One region of the Bacillus shivajii genome, then DNA from elsewhere that is predicted to be linked to it. Evidence: a T-box and tRNA genes for the amino acid it is inferred to sense, from the RefSeq annotation. Region 1 holds a T-box; the other regions hold tRNA genes.
What was found. A T-box is a leader RNA that pairs with one kind of tRNA and senses whether it is charged. The one in region 1 lies ahead of ileS (isoleucine--tRNA ligase), so its partner is inferred to be a tRNA-Ile.
Positions count from the first base shown of each region.

Region 2: it encodes a tRNA-Ile, which carries the amino acid that the T-box ahead of ileS (isoleucine--tRNA ligase) is inferred to sense. The anticodon was not compared.
Region 3: it encodes a tRNA-Ile, which carries the amino acid that the T-box ahead of ileS (isoleucine--tRNA ligase) is inferred to sense. The anticodon was not compared.

Region 1 covers NZ_CP084703.1:2,700,155-2,707,098, forward strand. Annotated here, with positions in the region: gene lspA (signal peptidase II) at 1-308, opposite strand, end outside; gene ileS (isoleucine--tRNA ligase) at 861-3,623, opposite strand; T-box leader at 3,688-3,920, opposite strand; gene LGQ02_RS13180 (DivIVA domain-containing protein) at 4,015-4,530, opposite strand; gene LGQ02_RS13185 (YlmH family RNA-binding protein) at 4,655-5,428, opposite strand; gene LGQ02_RS13190 (YggT family protein) at 5,467-5,733, opposite strand; gene LGQ02_RS13195 (cell division protein SepF) at 5,747-6,196, opposite strand; gene LGQ02_RS13200 (YggS family pyridoxal phosphate-dependent enzyme) at 6,230-6,904, opposite strand.
Region 2 covers NZ_CP084703.1:3,537,487-3,544,430, forward strand. Annotated here, with positions in the region: gene LGQ02_RS17045 (serpin family protein) at 1-762, opposite strand, end outside; tRNA gene LGQ02_RS17050 (tRNA-Lys) at 1,270-1,345, opposite strand; tRNA gene LGQ02_RS17055 (tRNA-Glu) at 1,719-1,793, opposite strand; tRNA gene LGQ02_RS17060 (tRNA-Ser) at 1,814-1,904, opposite strand; tRNA gene LGQ02_RS17065 (tRNA-Asn) at 1,912-1,986, opposite strand; tRNA gene LGQ02_RS17070 (tRNA-Ile) at 1,988-2,064, opposite strand; tRNA gene LGQ02_RS17075 (tRNA-Gly) at 2,076-2,149, opposite strand; tRNA gene LGQ02_RS17080 (tRNA-Arg) at 2,403-2,479, opposite strand; tRNA gene LGQ02_RS17085 (tRNA-Gly) at 2,483-2,557, opposite strand; tRNA gene LGQ02_RS17090 (tRNA-Gln) at 2,563-2,637, opposite strand; tRNA gene LGQ02_RS17095 (tRNA-His) at 2,651-2,726, opposite strand; tRNA gene LGQ02_RS17100 (tRNA-Trp) at 2,743-2,816, opposite strand; tRNA gene LGQ02_RS17105 (tRNA-Tyr) at 2,823-2,907, opposite strand; tRNA gene LGQ02_RS17110 (tRNA-Asp) at 3,080-3,155, opposite strand; tRNA gene LGQ02_RS17115 (tRNA-Ser) at 3,165-3,257, opposite strand; tRNA gene LGQ02_RS17120 (tRNA-Met) at 3,267-3,343, opposite strand; tRNA gene LGQ02_RS17125 (tRNA-Ala) at 3,379-3,454, opposite strand; rRNA gene rrf (5S ribosomal RNA) at 3,464-3,580, opposite strand; rRNA gene LGQ02_RS17135 (23S ribosomal RNA) at 3,664-6,599, opposite strand.
Region 3 covers NZ_CP084703.1:506,228-513,171, forward strand. Annotated here, with positions in the region: gene LGQ02_RS02525 (SprT family protein) at 1-43, shown strand, start outside; tRNA gene LGQ02_RS02530 (tRNA-Asn) at 189-263, shown strand; tRNA gene LGQ02_RS02535 (tRNA-Asn) at 435-509, shown strand; tRNA gene LGQ02_RS02540 (tRNA-Ser) at 517-607, shown strand; tRNA gene LGQ02_RS02545 (tRNA-Glu) at 618-692, shown strand; tRNA gene LGQ02_RS02550 (tRNA-Val) at 901-976, shown strand; tRNA gene LGQ02_RS02555 (tRNA-Asp) at 1,008-1,083, shown strand; tRNA gene LGQ02_RS02560 (tRNA-Leu) at 1,102-1,186, shown strand; tRNA gene LGQ02_RS02565 (tRNA-Leu) at 1,209-1,294, shown strand; tRNA gene LGQ02_RS02570 (tRNA-Arg) at 1,318-1,394, shown strand; tRNA gene LGQ02_RS02575 (tRNA-Pro) at 1,440-1,516, shown strand; tRNA gene LGQ02_RS02580 (tRNA-Gly) at 1,561-1,634, shown strand; tRNA gene LGQ02_RS02585 (tRNA-Ile) at 1,703-1,779, shown strand; rRNA gene LGQ02_RS02590 (16S ribosomal RNA) at 1,927-3,481, shown strand; rRNA gene LGQ02_RS02595 (23S ribosomal RNA) at 3,908-6,843, shown strand; rRNA gene rrf (5S ribosomal RNA) at 6,927-6,944, shown strand, end outside.

The sequences.
Region 1 (6,944 bases):
CGGTCAATAAAGTTACCGATAGCACCACCTAAAACGAGGCCTAATGCTACACCTAACCATTTATTATGTTTTGTGTATTTTTGTATGTAGTATACAACGACAACGACAACAATAATCGTCGCAATAAAAAACAACCACATTTGTCCTTGTAAAATGCCAAACGCGGCACCTGCGTTTCTGTGTGATGTCAGGTAAAAGAATCCTTCAATGACCGGGATACTTTCTCGTAATTCCATGTTTTTTTCGACTAACCATTTTGTCCATTGATCAATAATTATGATGATAACCGCAATGAGGTAATAAAACACATTGTTTCCTCCATTCAAAACATTTGTACCTTATGAATTTTAGCACAGCCAACCGTAACAAACAATTTATTTTCTGTTCTTTTACTCGATTTTCAGCCTTATTTTGTAGTTATTTCATTTACAGTCACTATGGATGCTTCAAAGGAGCCTTCCCCACTCTGACGAGCACGATGAATGTCCTTAGTTACAACCACTTATACTTTTTTATAAACGGAACTAGTCTGTAGCGCGTAGCTTACTCGTGAAGTTGTGCTTGTGCTGGAGTCGCCGCCTTTCACTTCTTCGAGTAATAGATTCAATACGAATACACCATTGTTTCATCATTAATTTTTTCTTTATAAAATGGAATCAATTTCATAACTCAAAATATGATGCGAAATTCCGAATGATGAGTGTGAACTTCACTTCAGACGGACGCTTTCCCGAGGGTGCGCCAATTACCTCCAAAAATGAGTTGTTATTTTCGGTTTTCTCCCTTTAAACGGAACTACTTATAAAAAAGTGCCTAGCTTCTCCTCAGGAGAACCAGGCACTTGATTAGCATCTCTACCCTTATTCGTAATGGTTGACGATGATATCTGTACAACTTTCACATAAAGTTGGGTGGTTTTCATTTTTACCGAGTGATGGTGTGATAATCCAGCAACGGTCGCACTTTTCGCCTTCTGCAAAGTCAACATTCACTTGAAGATGTTCGTATGACTTTGCTTCACTTGGTGCATCATTTCTCTCTCCAGCTAATGTTGCTTGAGATGTAATAAATAGTTTATTTAAGTTTGACACACCTTCTAAAAGCTCTTTGTCTTTACCATCGGCATATAAATAAACGTGTGCTTGTAAACTTTTCTTAATGCCTTTTTCATTTCTTGCTTCTTCTAATGCTTTTAAGACATCGTCACGTAATTCCATGAAGCGGTCCCACTTATTTTTCAACGCTTCTGTTTGTTCAAATGTTTTTACTTCTGGCATATCTGTTAATTGAACACTCTCTGCATCAACGTTTGGAATGTGCTTCCATACTTCATCTGTCGTATGCGATAAAATTGGTGCAATTAGCTTAGTTAACGTCATTAACGTTTCATACATGACCGTTTGAATACCACGTCGGTCAGGGTGATCTGCATGTTGGATATATAATGTATCTTTTGCAATATCCATATAGAATGAACTCAACTCAATTGTACAGAAGTTATGGATTCTGTTATATACAGATGCAAATTGGTAGTCTTCATAGCTGCCTTTTACTTCTTTCACTAAATCATTTAGTTTCACAAGCATGTATTGGTCTAGTTCAGATAAATCTTCAAAGGCTACTGTGTTCGTTTCAGGATTAAAATCATGAACGTTTCCGAGTAAGAAGCGGAACGTATTACGAATTTTACGATATACTTCTGCAACTTGTTTCAAGATGTTATCTGATACACGAACATCTGCTTGATAATCAACAGAAGCGACCCATAAACGTAAAATATCGGCACCTAGTTGCTTCATCACTTTATCCGGAATAATAACATTCCCTAATGATTTACTCATTTTGCGTCCTTCACCATCTAATGTAAAACCATGGCTTAATACGGCTTTGTAAGGTGCCTTCCCTGTTACAGCTACGGCTGTCGATAAGGATGAGTTAAACCAGCCACGATATTGGTCTGAACCTTCTAAGTAAAGATCAGCCGGACGAACAAGATCATCTCTTTCTTCTAACACGGACTGATGTGAAGATCCAGAATCGAACCAAACGTCCATAATATCCATTTCTTTTGTGAATTCACCATTTGGACTATGTTCAGAAGTGAAGCCTTCTGGTAGAAGGTCTTTCGTTTCCCATTCAAACCAGATGTTAGAACCATGTTCACGGAATAGATTTGAAACATGTTCGATCGTTTCGTCCGTAATGATCGGTTCGTCATTTTCACCATAGAAAATCGGAATTGGTACACCCCAAGCACGTTGACGTGAAATACACCAGTCTCCTCGGTCACGAACCATATTGAATAAACGAGTTTCTCCCCATTTTGGTAACCATTCAACGTCTTGGATCTCTTTTAATAATTCTTCACGGAAGTCTTTAATTGACGCAAACCATTGTGCTGTCGCACGGAAAATAACTGGTTTTTTCGTTCTCCAATCGTGCGGGTAAGAATGTGTCATAAAGTTTAATTTAAGAAGTGACCCAACTTCATCAAGCTTTTCAGTAATTGGTTTGTTGGCGGCATCATAAAACAGCCCATCAAACATTGGTGCTTCTTCAGTAAATACACCTTTATCGTTAACTGGACATAAAACGTCTAAGCCGTATTGTTGTCCGACGATATAGTCGTCTTCACCGTGACCTGGTGCTGTATGAACACAGCCAGTTCCAGCTTCTAAAGTGACGTGTTCACCTAAAATAACTAAGGAATCTCTTTCATAAAACGGATGTTTCGCAACCGTTTTTTCTAGTTCAGCACCTTTATATGTTTTCACAACTTCGTGGTCTGTCCACTCAAATTCTTCAACTAGCTGTTCAACGAGTCCTTCTGCAACAATGTATTTATTGTTATTAACATTTACGACTGCGTACGTTAATTCTGGGTGAAGTGCAATCGCTAAGTTTGCTGGAATTGTCCATGGAGTTGTTGTCCAGATGACGTATTTTTCATCTCCATCTAATACGCCTCGACCGTCTTTCACATCAAATGCAACGTAAATCGATGGGGAACGTTTGTCATGATACTCGATTTCCGCTTCCGCTAACGCAGATTCTGAAGATGGTGACCAATATACAGGCTTTTTCCCTTTGTAAATATAGCCACGTTTCGCCATTTCGCCAAATACACGAATTTGTTGTGCCTCGTATTCAGGGTTTAATGTTACATATGGGTTATCCCAATCACCACGAACACCTAGACGCTTAAATTGCTCTCTTTGACTGTCAATTTGGTTTAATGCATATTCCTCACACTTTTGACGGAATTCTGCAACGCTAAGCTTTTTACGATCTACTTTCCCTTTTTTCGTTAAGGCCGTCTCAATTGGAAGGCCATGAGTATCCCATCCTGGCACATACGGTGCATGGAACCCCGACATCGACTTATAACGAACGATAAAATCTTTCAAGATTTTGTTTAATGCATGCCCCATATGAATGTCTCCGTTTGCGTATGGAGGTCCATCATGTAAAACAAACACCGGTCTTCCTTTCGTTCTTTCTTGCACTTTATTGTAGATTTCTTGTTCGTGCCATTCTTCCTGCATTTTTGGTTCACGATTTGGCAAATTCCCGCGCATTGGGAATTCTGTTTTTGGCATTAATAATGTATCTTTGTATTCCATTTGTAACATCCTCCTTTATATTTCCGCATTCTGGCAAAAAAACAAAAAAACCTTCTCATCCACAAAAAGGGACGAGAAGGAACCCGCGGTACCACCCTTATAAACAGCTTATATGACTAAACGAGCTGTTCACTTCAGCATTTCATAACGGTAAATGAACCGACACATCCTACTCATTGACATTTTCAGTGTGTAACTCAAGGGTGATCTTCCTTTTTACATTTGCACCAGACTCTCACCAACTCTGGCTCGCTTTAGCAAAACGATAAAAAGTACTGTCCCTATCAACGTCTTAAAGTTATTAACATTTTGACCAGATAAAACGAAATTCAAACTAATAATTTTAAATTGCTTATAAAAGTATATGATAAAGATGATTTAAGCGTCAAGATTATCCTTTGACATTCTCAAAAGATTCGTTTGTACCTTCTTCTTCTTCTTCTGTAAATTCGCTTAGCTTATCCCACTCATCATTATTTAACATTTCTAATTGTGCTTCTAACAACATTTTAAAACGAGTGCGATAAACAGACGACTGTTTTTTAAGTTCTTCGATTTCTAATGCAATCTTTCTAGATTTTGACAATGCTTCATTAACAATTCTGTCTGCATTTTTTTCAGACTCTTTTATTATGAGCTTCGCTTCTTTTTCTGCATTTCGTCTTACATCTTCAGCAGTCTCTTGTGCAACTAAAATAGATTTATTTAATGTCGTTTCTATGTTTGAGAAGTGTTTAAGCTTTTCTTCTAATTCATAAACACGATCTTGTAAATCTTTTTTCTCTCGAATCACAATTTCATAATCTTTAATGACTTGGTCTAAAAATTCATTCACTTCATCTTCATCGTACCCACGAAAACCACGAGTAAATTCTTTATTATGAATATCTAATGGTGTTAACGGCATATAGAAGCCACCTCCAACTTGTTTTAAAGAAAATATATATAATTAAATATTACCCAACAGAAATAGATATGTACACGTATTTCGACAAGGTCCATTTAAGTTCCTGCTTGTATGACAAAATAATTTATTTAGGAAATCCAATTGTCAAACGCCATTTTCCTTTTTTCGTCTGACCTTCACAACTTGAAATGAAACATCGACCTTTCCCTCTAACAGATAACACGTCGTGTTCTTGTAATTGGTAACTAGGATCTTCAACTGTTTTCCAATTTACTTTTATTAAGCTACCTTCAATCATCGGTTTAACCTTTGACCTTGACTGTCGATACGCTTCAGCAATGACGACATCTAACCTTAAAGATGACACTGTAACTTGGGAAAATTGGTATTCAGCTTTTGGTTCAATCATTTCACTTTGCTCAATCTCTGTTAACGTTATTTTTGCTTTCCCAACAGCTGTTAAATTCCATTCAACAAAGTCAGCCACTTCTTTAGCAACGACGATTTGATATGATGTTCCATTAGATAAAATATCGCCAAATTTTTCCCTTATTACCCCAATATTCATCAATGCTCCTAATATTTGACGATGTTCAATCGTAATAAATTTGTGAGGATATTCGACATGAAATAATTTCATTTCATAATCCTCTTCATTAGGAGAATAATATGAAGGGTATACAAGCACTCTTTTTCGTTCAGTCTTTTCGTGTCCGCCCCAAAAAGAATATTTCACATCATCGTTTTCACCGAAAATACTAGAAACAATCGCTTGTTGTCGTGGGTCAAGAAAATCAGTGAGCTTTGGACGATACTGTTCGATTACAATTGATTTCCATTCTATTACTTGGTCAACAAACGGATGCTCGTCCTTTCGAAAGTGATCATAAATACTCATACTTGCTCACTCCGGAATTATATTATTTATTAGACTTGTTACCCTATTAAACTGAATAAAAAGCGTACGCCATACATCGCTAAATTTAATGAAAAAATCGCAACGATTGGTGAGATATCGATCATACCAAGTGGTGGAATCATTTGACGAAATGGTGCTAAGTAAGGCTCTACTAACCTTCCGACTATTTGACCAAAGCCCGTCCCTCTTGCATTTGGAAACCAAGACATAAAGATGTAGATTACGCATAAGACTAAATAAATCGTCATAACATTTATAATTAAACCTTCAATCGTGCCTAACATTCATTTCACCACCCTATAAGTTGTTCTCTTTTACCATCTCAGAAATATTCCCTGTTACATCTACATTATCAGGGGTGCATAAGAAAATATTCATTCCGAGTTTTTGAATATCTCCACCAATCGCATAAACAGTGCCACTTAAAAAATCTACAATTCGTTTTGCTTGATCTCTTGGCAAGCGTTGTAAATTAATGACAACTGCTTTGCGGTTTTTTAAATGATCTGCAATTTCTTGAACTTCATCATAGCTATGAGGTTCAACTAAGATCACTTTTGCTTGTGATTGAATACTCGATAAACTAACAACATTACCCTTTTGATCTTTTTGAGCATTCTTTACGTCTTCTAAACGAACTTCTTTCTTTGTATGAGAAGGTTCTATATCTTCCATTTCATCTAACTCAGCTTCATTATATTCATCTTCTAATTCAAAAAAACGTTTAAACTTTCTTTTAATACTCATTCTCTCCACCTCAACTCCATCATCATACGTTAATTAACCTACAAGTGCTGAACCTACCCGAATAAAAGTAGCTCCTTCTTCAACTGCCACTGTGTAATCATTGGACATTCCCATGGACAAGTGAGAACAAGGAGCGTGCGGTAATTGCATCTGTTGAATTTCTTCTTTTAATTCACGTAACTTTCTAAAGTAAGGACGTACTTCTTCTGCATCTTCAACAAACGGTGCCATTGTCATTAGCCCAACAACTTCAATCGCTTTGTATTTACAGAGTTCTTTTATAAATGGAATTGTCTCCTCAACTGACAATCCCGATTTTGAACTTTCCCCAGATACATTTACTTGAACAAAACATTTCTTTTTTTCGCCCTCTGGTGTCCGTTTCTGGACCTCTTTAGCTAACGACATTCTGTCTAATGAATGAATATAATCAAAAGCATGAATCATTTCTTTTACTTTACGTGACTGGAGATTACCTATAAAATGCCAAATGCCGTTATCTCCTAATTCATTCCATTTTGCCATTCCATCTTCAGCACGGTTCTCACCAATATGTTCAACTCCGGCTTCAAGTGCTTCTTTTGTTCGATCAATGGAAACATATTTTGTTACAGCGACAATGTTTACATCAGCTGCATTGCGGTTACTTTTTTGGCAAGCTTCTTCAATCGATGCTTGTACGTTTTGTAATTGATTCTTCACTGACACTTGAGCTTCTCCTTCCAACTTACATGATAAAACAATATTC
Region 2 (6,944 bases), 840 kb from region 1:
CCACTTTACATCTTTATTGGATATCTCTTTTATTATGTCACGCAACTTCTCTTTCTCCCGAGGAAGTAGTAAATCCATACAAAAACTACGCTGATCCCCATAAAAAAGACGGACAGTCTCATATTTTTCCGTCTTTTTATACATGATGTAATCTCTTTTAAGCATAAAAGGAATTTCAACACTTATACCTTCACTTGTTGTAAACCGTTCTGTTGATGTGAGATCACGGTCAAACGGTTTGCTCCACTCTCCATAGAAATACACAGCATTTAGTAAAAGCATCAGCGTACTTTCATCAATTGTATCTACCATATCTCTTATTTTCCCAGCAGTTTGCTCCCTCACCCAATTATTAATCGATTCCTTCGTTGTTAAATAATCAATTTTTGCTTCAAATTGTTTCTCAAGTATCTGTTTAAACCCTTGAAAAAATTCATTTTCTTCTCTCATCCATAATGAATTTGCTACAGTAACTTCAATCGTTTCTTCATTCTTTAACCTTTTATGATAGTCTTTATAAAACTGAAAGATTTCCTCTTCCTTAATTTTAATTAACCCTATAGTTTCTAGAAGCTCATTTTTCGTTTCTCCCTTTGTACCAACTAACGTCATCATTAGTGCTTCAATCAAACTATAAGGACTAATTAATACATTATCTTTTTTTTCAAACAATTTATAAAGGAACTGACTACTGATTTGATTGATACGTTTTGGAAATTCACACTGAAAATGACCATCACATTCTCTTTTTTCTTCTGACATATTGAATATCCCACCTCTTCCCATAAATCAAAGCCACTATTAATAAATATGATATTCAGCGTTCCTAATGCTTAAAAGAAAACCCCCTTATGACCTTAGTCAAAAGGGGGAAGCGTTTTATGATAAATGAAGAACGGTTACTTTTTCATTCATCATTGATTCAATACTACGGCCAACACTTTTAATACCTTGACCTGACTCTTCACACCTAGAAAAGGAAAGTGATCACTCCCCGAGACGTAACGATTAAAACATGTGAATACTCTTAAACAATTCATAGAAATACAGAAAATATAAAATGGCATGTGTGTAAATATGACTAACAGAAGAATGTATAAAGAAAGAGTTAAAGGAAAAAATTGAACTTTAAAAAAATTGGATCGATATATGTAGAAGATTATTAATAGGAGGGGTTAAAAGTACTTGAAATATATGGTGATCAATTAGAAGGATTACTACATTTTTAGACAAAATAAAAAGACCTGTTCAATACAAGTCTAAAAAAAATGGTGAGCCATGAAGGACTCGAACCTTCGACCCTCTGATTAAAAGTCAGATGCTCTACCAACTGAGCTAATGGCTCGCAGTATTTGCGATGATGTTATCTCATCAAGCTTACGGACGATGTAACACTTCGTTGTCGTACCTGTTTCTTCCTCTGCTAGCTTGTCTTCGATGCCTAATGCGTCGAAACAACTCGCAGCGGTTTCGTGATGTAAATGCTCGTAACTGAGCTAATGGCTCGCAGTGTTTGCGATGATGATATCTCATGAAGCTTACGGACGATGTAACACTTCGTTGTCGTACCTGTTTCTTCCTCTGCTAGCTTGTCTTCGATGCCTAATGCGTCGAAACAACTCGCAGCGGTTTCGTGATGTAAATGCTCGTAACTGAGCTAATGGCTCGCAGTATTTGCGTTGATGTTTCTTCTAATCTATTCTATTTATTAATGAAAATGGTGACCCGTAGGGGATTCGAACCCCTGTTACCGCCGTGAAAGGGCGGTGTCTTAACCACTTGACCAACGGGCCTTTTTACAATTTAATAATAATGGCGGAGAAGGAGGGATTTGAACCCTCGCGCCGCTTACACGACCTACACCCTTAGCAGGGGCGCCCCTTCAGCCACTTGGGTACTTCTCCATAAAAATGGCTCCACAGGTAGGACTCGAACCTACGACCGATCGGTTAACAGCCGATTGCTCTACCACTGAGCTACTGTGGAATGGTGGGCCTGAGTGGACTCGAACCACCGACCTCACGCTTATCAGGCGTGCGCTCTAACCAGCTGAGCTACAGGCCCATTTAAAAAAATGGAGCGAGTGATGAGAATCGAACTCACGACATCAGCTTGGAAGGCTGAGGTTTTACCACTAAACTACACCCGCATATAATTTTGTTAAGACTTCAATTGCTTACCACGCTCTACCATGTCTCTTCCTCTACTAGCTAAGCTATCGTAGCTGTTTCCGTCGAGACAACTCCAAGAGTTTGTAAACACTGAATATTGAACGTTGCTTCTTCCTCTTCAAGTTTCGCTTCGGAGAATTATCCGTCGAAGCAGCACGCTGCAACTTCAATGATGTATTGCTTTGCGGCTGGAGGTTTTACCACTAAACTACACCCGCATATTTTAAAAAATGGCGCGCCCGAGAGGAGTCGAACCCCTAACCTTTTGATCCGTAGTCAAACGCTCTATCCAATTGAGCTACGGGCGCTTATGGAGCGGAAGACGAGATTCGAACTCGCGACCCCCACCTTGGCAAGGTGGTGTTCTACCACTGAACTACTTCCGCATAAATGGCAGGGCTAGCAGGATTCGAACCTGCGAATCACGGAATCAAAATCCGATGCCTTACCGCTTGGCTATAGCCCTTTAAAATATTATATGGGGCGGCTGATGGGAATCGAACCCACGAATGCCGGAATCACAATCCGGTGCGTTAACCACTTCGCCACAACCGCCACAAGATTTTAAATTTGGCAGGGGTAGTAGGAATCGAACCCACATCAAAGGTTTTGGAGACCTTCGTTTTACCATTAAACTATACCCCTATAAGATGGTGGAGGGGGAGAGATTCGAACTCCCGAACCCTGAGGGAGCGGATTTACAGTCCGCCGCGTTTAGCCACTTCGCTACCCCTCCACGTTTTTCTTGACGATAAACTGCGAATCTCTTCGTCAGCTACGTTCGACTCCATTTATCACGTACAGAAGTACGCTCAAACGTCATCTCACTTGCTTCCTTGACCTTCTTGTTTCTCGTCAAGAAAACAATTTTTTATACTGCGAATCTCTTCGTCAGCTACTAATTTAAATGGCGGTCCCGACGGGAATCGAACCCGCGATCTCCTGCGTGACAGGCAGGCATGTTAACCGCTACACCACGGGACCAGGTAAATATGGCGGAGGAGGAGGGATTCGAACCCCCGCGGGCCGTGAAGCCCCTGTCGGTTTTCAAGACCGATCCCTTCAGCCGGACTTGGGTACTCCTCCGTATAATATTGGTAGCGGCGGAGGGAGTCGAACCCACGACCTCACGGGTATGAACCGTACGCTCTAGCCAGCTGAGCTACACCGCCACAATATAAAAACAAAAATAATGATAAAAATCAATTGGTGGAGCCTAGCGGGATCGAACCGCTGACCTCCTGCGTGCAAAGCAGGCGCTCTCCCAGCTGAGCTAAGGCCCCATATAAAAAGCCCAGCAACGTCCTACTCTCACAGGGGGAGAGCCCCCAACTACCATCGGCGCTGGAGAGCTTAACTTCCGTGTTCGGCATGGGAACGGGTGTGACCTCTCCGCTATCGTCACTGGACTTATGAAATTGAGAAGTATTGTACTCTCAAAACTAGATAACATTTGACTGATGACCTTCGGTCTGAAGGTTAATGTAATACTTTGGTTAAGCCCTCGATCGATTAGTATCTCTCAGCTCCACGTGTTGCCACGCTTCCACATGAGACCTATCAACCTCATCATCTCTGAGGGATCTTACTCACTTGACGTGATGGGAAATCTCATCTTGAGGGGGGCTTCATGCTTAGATGCTTTCAGCACTTATCCCGTCCACACGTAGCTACCCAGCTATGCTCTTGGCAGAACAACTGGTACACCAGCGGTGTGTCCATCCCGGTCCTCTCGTACTAAGGACAGCTCCTCTCAAATTTCCTACGCCCGCGACGGATAGGGACCGAACTGTCTCACGACGTTCTGAACCCAGCTCGCGTACCGCTTTAATGGGCGAACAGCCCAACCCTTGGGACCTACTTCAGCCCCAGGATGCGATGAGCCGACATCGAGGTGCCAAACCTCCCCGTCGATGTGGACTCTTGGGAGAGATTAGCCTGTTATCCCCAGGGTAGCTTTTATCCGTTGAGCGACGGCCCTTCCATACGGTGCCGCCGGATCACTAAGCCCGACTTTCGTCCCTGCTCGACCTGTATGTCTCGCAGTCAAGCTCCCTTATGCCTTTGCACTCTGCGAATGATTTCCAACCATTCTGAGGGAACCTTTGGGCGCCTCCGTTACTTTTTAGGAGGCGACCGCCCCAGTCAAACTGCCCACCTGACACTGTCCCTGAACCGGATCACGGTCCGAGGTTAGAATTCCAGTACAGCCAGGGTAGTATCCCACCGACGCCTCCACCGAAGCTAGCGCTCCGGCTTCCAAGGCTCCTACCTATCCTGTACAAGCTGTACCAAAATCCAATATCAAGCTACAGTAAAGCTCCATGGGGTCTTTCCGTCCTGTCGCGGGTAACCTGCATCTTCACAGGTAATATAATTTCACCGGGTCTCTCGTTGAGACAGTGCCCAAATCGTTGCACCTTTCGTGCGGGTCGGAACTTACCCGACAAGGAATTTCGCTACCTTAGGACCGTTATAGTTACGGCCGCCGTTTACTGGGGCTTCAATTCAGAGCTTCTCCCTAATGGGATAACCCCTCCTCTTAACCTTCCAGCACCGGGCAGGTGTCAGCCCCTATACTTCGCCTTGCGGCTTGGCAGAGACCTGTGTTTTTGATAAACAGTCGTTTGGGCCTATTCACTGCGGCTCTCTCGGGCGTAAACCCTAATAGAGCACCCCTTCTCCCGAAGTTACGGGGTCATTTTGCCGAGTTCCTTAACGAGAGTTCTCCCGCGCGTCTTAGAATTCTCTTCCCGCCTACCTGTGTCGGTTTGCGGTACGGGCACCAGTCACCTCGCTAGAGGCTTTTCTAGGCAGTGTAGGATCAGGAACTTCGCTACTAAAATTTCGCTCGCCATCACAGCTCAGCCTTACGGTAAGCGGATTTACCTACTTACCAGCCTAACTGCTTGGACACGGACATCCAATGCCGTGCTTACCCTACCTTCCTGCGTCCCCCCATTGCTCAAATGGTGACGTGGTGGTACAGGAATTTCAACCTGTTTTCCATCGCCTACGCCTTTCGGCCTCGGCTTAGGTCCCGACTAACCCTGAGCGGACGAGCCTTCCTCAGGAAACCTTAGGCTTTCGACGGAGGGGATTCTCACCCCTCTTTTCGCTACTCATACCGGCATTCTCACTTCCAAGCGCTCCACCCATCCTCTCGGTTGAGCTTCAACGCCCTTGGAACGCTCCCCTACCACTGTCCGTAAGGACAATCCATAGCTTCGGTGATACGTTTAGCCCCGGTACATTTTCGGCGCAGAGTCACTCGACCAGTGAGCTATTACGCACTCTTTCAATGGTGGCTGCTTCTAAGCCAACATCCTGGTTGTCTAAGCAACTCCACATCCTTTTCCACTTAACGTATACTTGGGGACCTTAGCTGATGGTCTGGGCTGTTTCCCTCTTGACTACGGATCTTAGCACTCGCAGTCTGACTCCCGAGGATAAGTATTTGGCATTCGGAGTTTGACTGAATTCGGTAATCCTGTGGGGACCCCTAGTCCAATCAGTGCTCTACCTCCAATACTCTTCCCTCGAGGCTAGCCCTAAAGCTATTTCGGGGAGAACCAGCTATTTCCGAGTTCGATTGGCATTTCACCCCTACCCACACCTCATCCCCTCACTTTTCAACGTGAGTGGGTTCGGGCCTCCATCCAGTGTTACCTGGACTTCACCCTGGACATGGGTAGATCACACGGTTTCGGGTCTACAACCACGTACTCATTCGCCCTATTCAGACTCGCTTTCGCTGCGGCTCCGTCTCTTCAACTTAACCTTGCACGTAATCGTAACTCGCCGGTTCATTCTACAAAAGGCACGCCGTCACCCATTAACGGGCTCCGACTACTTGTAGGCACACGGTTTCAAGATCTCTTTCACTCCCCTCCCGGGGTGCTTTTCACCTTTCCCTCACGGTACTGGTTCACTATCGGTCACTAGGGAGTATTTAGCCTTGGGAGATGGTCCTCCCAGATTCCGACGGGGTTTCACGTGTCCCGCCGTACTCAGGATCCACTCCGGAGGAAACGAAGTTTCGACTACAGGGCTTTTACCTTGTCCCGCGGACCTTTCCAGGTCGCTTCATCTACTCCGTTTCTTTGTAACTCCGTATGGAGTGTCCTACAACCCCAAGAGGCAAGCCTCTTGGTTTGGGCTAGTTCCGTTTCGCTCGCCGCTACTCAGGAAATCGCATTTGCTTTCTCTTCCTCTGGGTACTAAGATGTTTCAGTTCCCCAGGTCTGCCTTCTCATACCCTATGTATTCAGGTATGGATACCACCTCATTACAGGTGGTGGGTTCCCCCATTCGGAAATCTCCGGATCAAAGCTTACTTACAGCTCCCCGGAGCATATCGGTGTTCGTCCCGTCCTTCTTCGGCTCCTAGTGCCAAGGCATTCGCCGTGCGCCCTTTCTAGCTTAACCACTTTGCGGCAGATAACCATCGGATTTCTGCGTCAGCTGCGATCTTCGAGATCCTCACGTACATGTTGTACGCTGTGGCCTCTCATCACTTGCTTCCTTGAACTCCTCGGTTCTCTTTGCAAACCAATATCATAATTGGTTTTACCACGTATGGCGTCATATTAACCTTCTAAGACACTCGGTTGTACTCTGTCGAATCCATTACTGAATTCGTTTCAAACAACCGGTGAAGATCAATCAGTCTTAATCTGTTATCTAGTTTTCAAAGAACAATTTGCTACAGATGATCGTCGCTCTTCTTCGTCAGCTTCGTCTCTCGCTCTTGTCACGTATCCTTTAAACATA
Region 3 (6,944 bases), 2.2 Mb from region 1:
GTGTAAAGGAAAGTTAAAAATTGTTAAAACGATTTCTGGATAAAAAGTTGATTTTTATTAAATCTCTATGCTATTATATAAATCTCATCAAGAGAGCCTACCAACAACATTAAGGAAGTGAACAACTACAGTAACGTGGGTTTGACATTAATATTATCTTTGTTTAAAATAATAATTGTCGTTATTATTCCACAGTAGCTCAGTGGTAGAGCAATCGGCTGTTAACCGATCGGTCGTAGGTTCGAGTCCTACCTGTGGAGCCATTTCTTTTTTTGGGGGAAGTCCTTACTCATTTTTGTTCCTTAATAAATGGGACAAGCTAAAAGTAAGCAGATAAATATAATTAAGAGAGAATGCGACTCCGTAAAAAAACAGTTGACATAATCTTGTTGATTGTGTAAGATATAAAAGTCGCAAAAAAACACTAACAATATTCCACAGTAGCTCAGTGGTAGAGCAATCGGCTGTTAACCGATCGGTCGTAGGTTCGAGTCCTACCTGTGGAGCCATTCTTATGGAGAAGTACCCAAGTGGCTGAAGGGGCTCCCCTGCTAAGGGAGTAGGTCGTGTGAGCGGCGCGAGGGTTCAAATCCCTCCTTCTCCGCCATTAAATATTAGGCCCGTTGGTCAAGTGGTTAAGACACCGCCCTTTCACGGCGGTAACAGGGGTTCGAATCCCCTACGGGTCACCATTAGTTTTTTCAAAGTCTCGTATACATGAGGATGTGAGTGAGCGCATCTGACAAAGAGATTCGCCGCCCCTTATGCAGATCGTTTTGTTTGAAAGAAGCAAGAAGGTCGAGGAAGAAAGGGAACGAGCACTGGAGCGTATACCACATACGTGAGGATGTGAGTGAGCGCATCTGACAAAGAGATTCGCCGCTTATTTCAAACAAATAGGGAGGATTAGCTCAGTTGGGAGAGCACTTGCCTTACAAGCAAGGGGTCGGTGGTTCGAGCCCGCCATCCTCCACCATTAATTAAATATAATAGACGTCAAATAGTGTGGTCCCGTGGTGTAGCGGTTAACATGCCTGCCTGTCACGCAGGAGATCGCGGGTTCGATTCCCGTCGGGACCGCCATTTTTTTTATTTTAGTGTGCGGGTGTGGCGGAATTGGCAGACGCGCTAGACTTAGGATCTAGTGCCTTCGGGCGTGGGGGTTCGACTCCCTCCACCCGCACCATTATAATAATCTTTCATTTGTTGCGGTCGTGGCGGAACGGCAGACGCGCTAGGTTGAGGGCCTAGTGGGGGCGACCCCGTGGAGGTTCAAATCCTCTCGACCGCACCATTTTATATAACAGCCTAATATAGGCGCCCGTAGCTCAATTGGATAGAGCGTTTGACTACGGATCAAAAGGTTAGGGGTTCGACTCCTCTCGGGCGCGCCATTAACTATCTCTTATCAGTTGTCAGCGCTAATCCGAAAAATAATACGGGAAGTAGCTCAGCTTGGCAGAGCACTTGGTTTGGGACCAAGGGGTCGCAGGTTCAAATCCTGTCTTCCCGACCAGGATATTTCAGTGTTTTATAATAAGGTAGTCATTTATAATATATGCGGGTGTAGTTTAGTGGTAAAACCTCAGCCTTCCAAGCTGATGTCGTGAGTTCGATTCTCATCACCCGCTCCATGAAAATTATTTTAAAATAACTCTTGCATCATTATCTTATCGATGATATAGTAGTTAATGTTGCTTGAGGGCCTGTAGCTCAGCTGGTTAGAGCGCACGCCTGATAAGCGTGAGGTCGGTGGTTCGAGTCCACTCAGGCCCACCATATATTGACCTTTGAAAACTAAACAAAAAGCCAAGCGAAATGGGATATAAAAATATCCCGTCAATGAATTTTTTTTTTTTTTTTTTTTTTTTTTTTTTTTTTGATGTCAGAGACATTAAACTCTTAAGATGATTTTTTCATCACAATTTATTGGAGAGTTTGATCCTGGCTCAGGACGAACGCTGGCGGCGTGCCTAATACATGCAAGTCGAGCGGACCAATTAAAAGTTTACTTTTATGAGGTCAGCGGCGGACGGGTGAGTAACACGTGGGCAACCTGCCTTACAGACTGGGATAACTCCGGGAAACCGGGGCTAATACCAGATGACCAATAGAGTCGCATGACTCTATTGTAAAAGTTGGGATTTATCCTAACACTGTAAGATGGGCCCGCGGCGCATTAGCTAGTTGGTGAGGTAAGAGCTTACCAAGGCGACGATGCGTAGCCGACCTGAGAGGGTGATCGGCCACACTGGAACTGAGACACGGTCCAGACTCCTACGGGAGGCAGCAGTAGGGAATCATCCGCAATGGGCGAAAGCCTGACGGTGCAACGCCGCGTGAGTGATGACGGTCTTCGGATTGTAAAGCTCTGTTGTTAGGGAAGAACAAGTGCCGTTCGAATAGGGCGGCACCTTGACGGTACCTAACCAGAAAGCCCCGGCTAACTACGTGCCAGCAGCCGCGGTAATACGTAGGGGGCAAGCGTTGTCCGGAATTATTGGGCGTAAAGCGCGCGCAGGCGGTCTCTTAAGTCTGATGTGAAAGCCCACGGCTCAACCGTGGAGGGTCATTGGAAACTGGGGGACTTGAGTGTAGGAGAGGAAAGTGGAATTCCACGTGTAGCGGTGAAATGCGTAGATATGTGGAGGAACACCAGTGGCGAAGGCGACTTTCTGGCCTACAACTGACGCTGAGGCGCGAAAGCGTGGGGAGCAAACAGGATTAGATACCCTGGTAGTCCACGCCGTAAACGTTGAGTGCTAGGTGTTAGGGGTTTCGATGCCCTTAGTGCCGAAGTTAACACATTAAGCACTCCGCCTGGGGAGTACGGCCGCAAGGCTGAAACTCAAAGGAATTGACGGGGGCCCGCACAAGCAGTGGAGCATGTGGTTTAATTCGAAGCAACGCGAAGAACCTTACCAGGTCTTGACATCCTCTGACAACCCTAGAGATAGGGCTTTCCCCTTCGGGGGACAGAGTGACAGGTGGTGCATGGTTGTCGTCAGCTCGTGTCGTGAGATGTTGGGTTAAGTCCCGCAACGAGCGCAACCCTTGACCTTAGTTGCCAGCATTTAGTTGGGCACTCTAAGGTGACTGCCGGTGACAAACCGGAGGAAGGTGGGGATGACGTCAAATCATCATGCCCCTTATGACCTGGGCTACACACGTGCTACAATGGATGGTACAAAGGGCAGCGAGACCGCGAGGTTGAGCGAATCCCATAAAGCCATTCTCAGTTCGGATTGCAGGCTGCAACTCGCCTGCATGAAGCCGGAATTGCTAGTAATCGCGGATCAGCATGCCGCGGTGAATACGTTCCCGGGCCTTGTACACACCGCCCGTCACACCACGAGAGCTTGTAACACCCGAAGTCGGTGCGGTAACCTTTTGGAGCCAGCCGCCGAAGGTGGGACAGGTGATTGGGGTGAAGTCGTAACAAGGTATCCCTACCGGAAGGTGGGGATGGATCACCTCCTTTCTAAGGAGCTATTAGCTCATTACTTTATCGATCGTTTGCGCTTTTTGTTTAGTTTTGAGAGGTTTATTTTTTTTTGTCTCTCAAGATAGATAGCTTTGCAGAGAAGATCAAGCTGACGAAGAAGAGCGACGATCATCTGCAGCAAATTGTTCTTTGAAAACTAGATAACAGATTAAGACTGATTGATCTTCACCGGTTGTTTGAAACGAATTCAGTAATGGATTCGACAGAGTACAACCGAGTGTCTTAGAAGGTTAATTTGACGCCATATACGCAGATGGAACCAATTGAGAAAGTTGGTTTTACAAAGAGCACCAAGGAGTTCAAGGAAACAAGCGACGAATCCCCGGAACGTACATTTTTGGTACGTGAGGATGATGAGGCGCGCAGTTGACGCAGAAATCCGAAGGTGATCTGCAGTAAAATGGTTAAGCTAGAAAGGGCGCACGGCGAATGCCTTGGCACTAGGAGCCGAAGAAGGACGGGACGAACACCGATATGCTCCGGGGAGCTGTAAGTAAGCTTTGATCCGGAGATTTCCGAATGGGGGAACCCACCACCTGTAATGAGGTGGTATCCATACCTGAATACATAGGGTATGAGAAGGCAGACCTGGGGAACTGAAACATCTTAGTACCCAGAGGAAGAGAAAGCAAATGCGATTTCCTGAGTAGCGGCGAGCGAAACGGAACTAGCCCAAACCAAGAGGCTTGCCTCTTGGGGTTGTAGGACACTCCATACGGAGTTACAAAGAAACGGAGTAGATGAAGCGACCTGGAAAGGTCCGCGGGACAAGGTAAAAGCCCTGTAGTCGAAACTTCGTTTCCTCCGGAGTGGATCCTGAGTACGGCGGGACACGTGAAACCCCGTCGGAATCTGGGAGGACCATCTCCCAAGGCTAAATACTCCCTAGTGACCGATAGTGAACCAGTACCGTGAGGGAAAGGTGAAAAGCACCCCGGGAGGGGAGTGAAAGAGATCTTGAAACCGTGTGCCTACAAGTAGTCGGAGCCCGTTAATGGGTGACGGCGTGCCTTTTGTAGAATGAACCGGCGAGTTACGATTACGTGCAAGGTTAAGTTGAAGAGACGGAGCCGCAGCGAAAGCGAGTCTGAATAGGGCGAATGAGTACGTGGTTGTAGACCCGAAACCGTGTGATCTACCCATGTCCAGGGTGAAGTCCAGGTAACACTGGATGGAGGCCCGAACCCACTCACGTTGAAAAGTGAGGGGATGAGGTGTGGGTAGGGGTGAAATGCCAATCGAACTCGGAAATAGCTGGTTCTCCCCGAAATAGCTTTAGGGCTAGCCTCGAGGGAAGAGTATTGGAGGTAGAGCACTGATTGGACTAGGGGTCCCCACAGGATTACCGAATTCAGTCAAACTCCGAATGCCAAATACTTATCCTCGGGAGTCAGACTGCGAGTGCTAAGATCCGTAGTCAAGAGGGAAACAGCCCAGACCATCAGCTAAGGTCCCCAAGTATACGTTAAGTGGAAAAGGATGTGGAGTTGCTTAGACAACCAGGATGTTGGCTTAGAAGCAGCCACCATTGAAAGAGTGCGTAATAGCTCACTGGTCGAGTGACTCTGCGCCGAAAATGTACCGGGGCTAAACGTATCACCGAAGCTATGGATTGTCCTTACGGACAGTGGTAGGGGAGCGTTCCAAGGGCGTTGAAGCTCAACCGAGAGGATGGGTGGAGCGCTTGGAAGTGAGAATGCCGGTATGAGTAGCGAAAAGAGGGGTGAGAATCCCCTCCGTCGAAAGCCTAAGGTTTCCTGAGGAAGGCTCGTCCGCTCAGGGTTAGTCGGGACCTAAGCCGAGGCCGAAAGGCGTAGGCGATGGAAAACAGGTTGAAATTCCTGTACCACCACGTCACCATTTGAGCAATGGGGGGACGCAGGAAGGTAGGGTAAGCACGGCATTGGATGTCCGTGTCCAAGCAGTTAGGCTGGTAAGTAGGTAAATCCGCTTACCGTAAGGCTGAGCTGTGATGGCGAGCGAAATTTTAGTAGCGAAGTTCCTGATCCTACACTGCCTAGAAAAGCCTCTAGCGAGGTGACTGGTGCCCGTACCGCAAACCGACACAGGTAGGCGGGAAGAGAATTCTAAGACGCGCGGGAGAACTCTCGTTAAGGAACTCGGCAAAATGACCCCGTAACTTCGGGAGAAGGGGTGCTCTATTAGGGTTTACGCCCGAGAGAGCCGCAGTGAATAGGCCCAAACGACTGTTTATCAAAAACACAGGTCTCTGCCAAGCCGCAAGGCGAAGTATAGGGGCTGACACCTGCCCGGTGCTGGAAGGTTAAGAGGAGGGGTTATCCCATTAGGGAGAAGCTCTGAATTGAAGCCCCAGTAAACGGCGGCCGTAACTATAACGGTCCTAAGGTAGCGAAATTCCTTGTCGGGTAAGTTCCGACCCGCACGAAAGGTGCAACGATTTGGGCACTGTCTCAACGAGAGACCCGGTGAAATTATATTACCTGTGAAGATGCAGGTTACCCGCGACAGGACGGAAAGACCCCATGGAGCTTTACTGTAGCTTGATATTGGATTTTGGTACAGCTTGTACAGGATAGGTAGGAGCCTTGGAAGCCGGAGCGCTAGCTTCGGTGGAGGCGTCGGTGGGATACTACCCTGGCTGTACTGGAATTCTAACCTCGGACCGTGATCCGGTTCAGGGACAGTGTCAGGTGGGCAGTTTGACTGGGGCGGTCGCCTCCTAAAAAGTAACGGAGGCGCCCAAAGGTTCCCTCAGAATGGTTGGAAATCATTCGCAGAGTGCAAAGGCATAAGGGAGCTTGACTGCGAGACATACAGGTCGAGCAGGGACGAAAGTCGGGCTTAGTGATCCGGCGGCACCGTATGGAAGGGCCGTCGCTCAACGGATAAAAGCTACCCTGGGGATAACAGGCTAATCTCTCCCAAGAGTCCACATCGACGGGGAGGTTTGGCACCTCGATGTCGGCTCATCGCATCCTGGGGCTGAAGTAGGTCCCAAGGGTTGGGCTGTTCGCCCATTAAAGCGGTACGCGAGCTGGGTTCAGAACGTCGTGAGACAGTTCGGTCCCTATCCGTCGCGGGCGTAGGAAATTTGAGAGGAGCTGTCCTTAGTACGAGAGGACCGGGATGGACACACCGCTGGTGTACCAGTTGTTCTGCCAAGAGCATAGCTGGGTAGCTACGTGTGGACGGGATAAGTGCTGAAAGCATCTAAGCATGAAGCCCCCCTCAAGATGAGATTTCCCATCACGTCAAGTGAGTAAGATCCCTCAGAGATGATGAGGTTGATAGGTCTCATGTGGAAGCGTGGCAACACGTGGAGCTGAGAGATACTAATCGATCGAGGGCTTAACCAAAGTATTACATTAACCTTCAGACCGAAGGTCATCAGTCAAATGTTATCTAGTTTTGAGAGTACAATACTTCTCAATTTCATAAGTCCAGTGACGATAGCGGA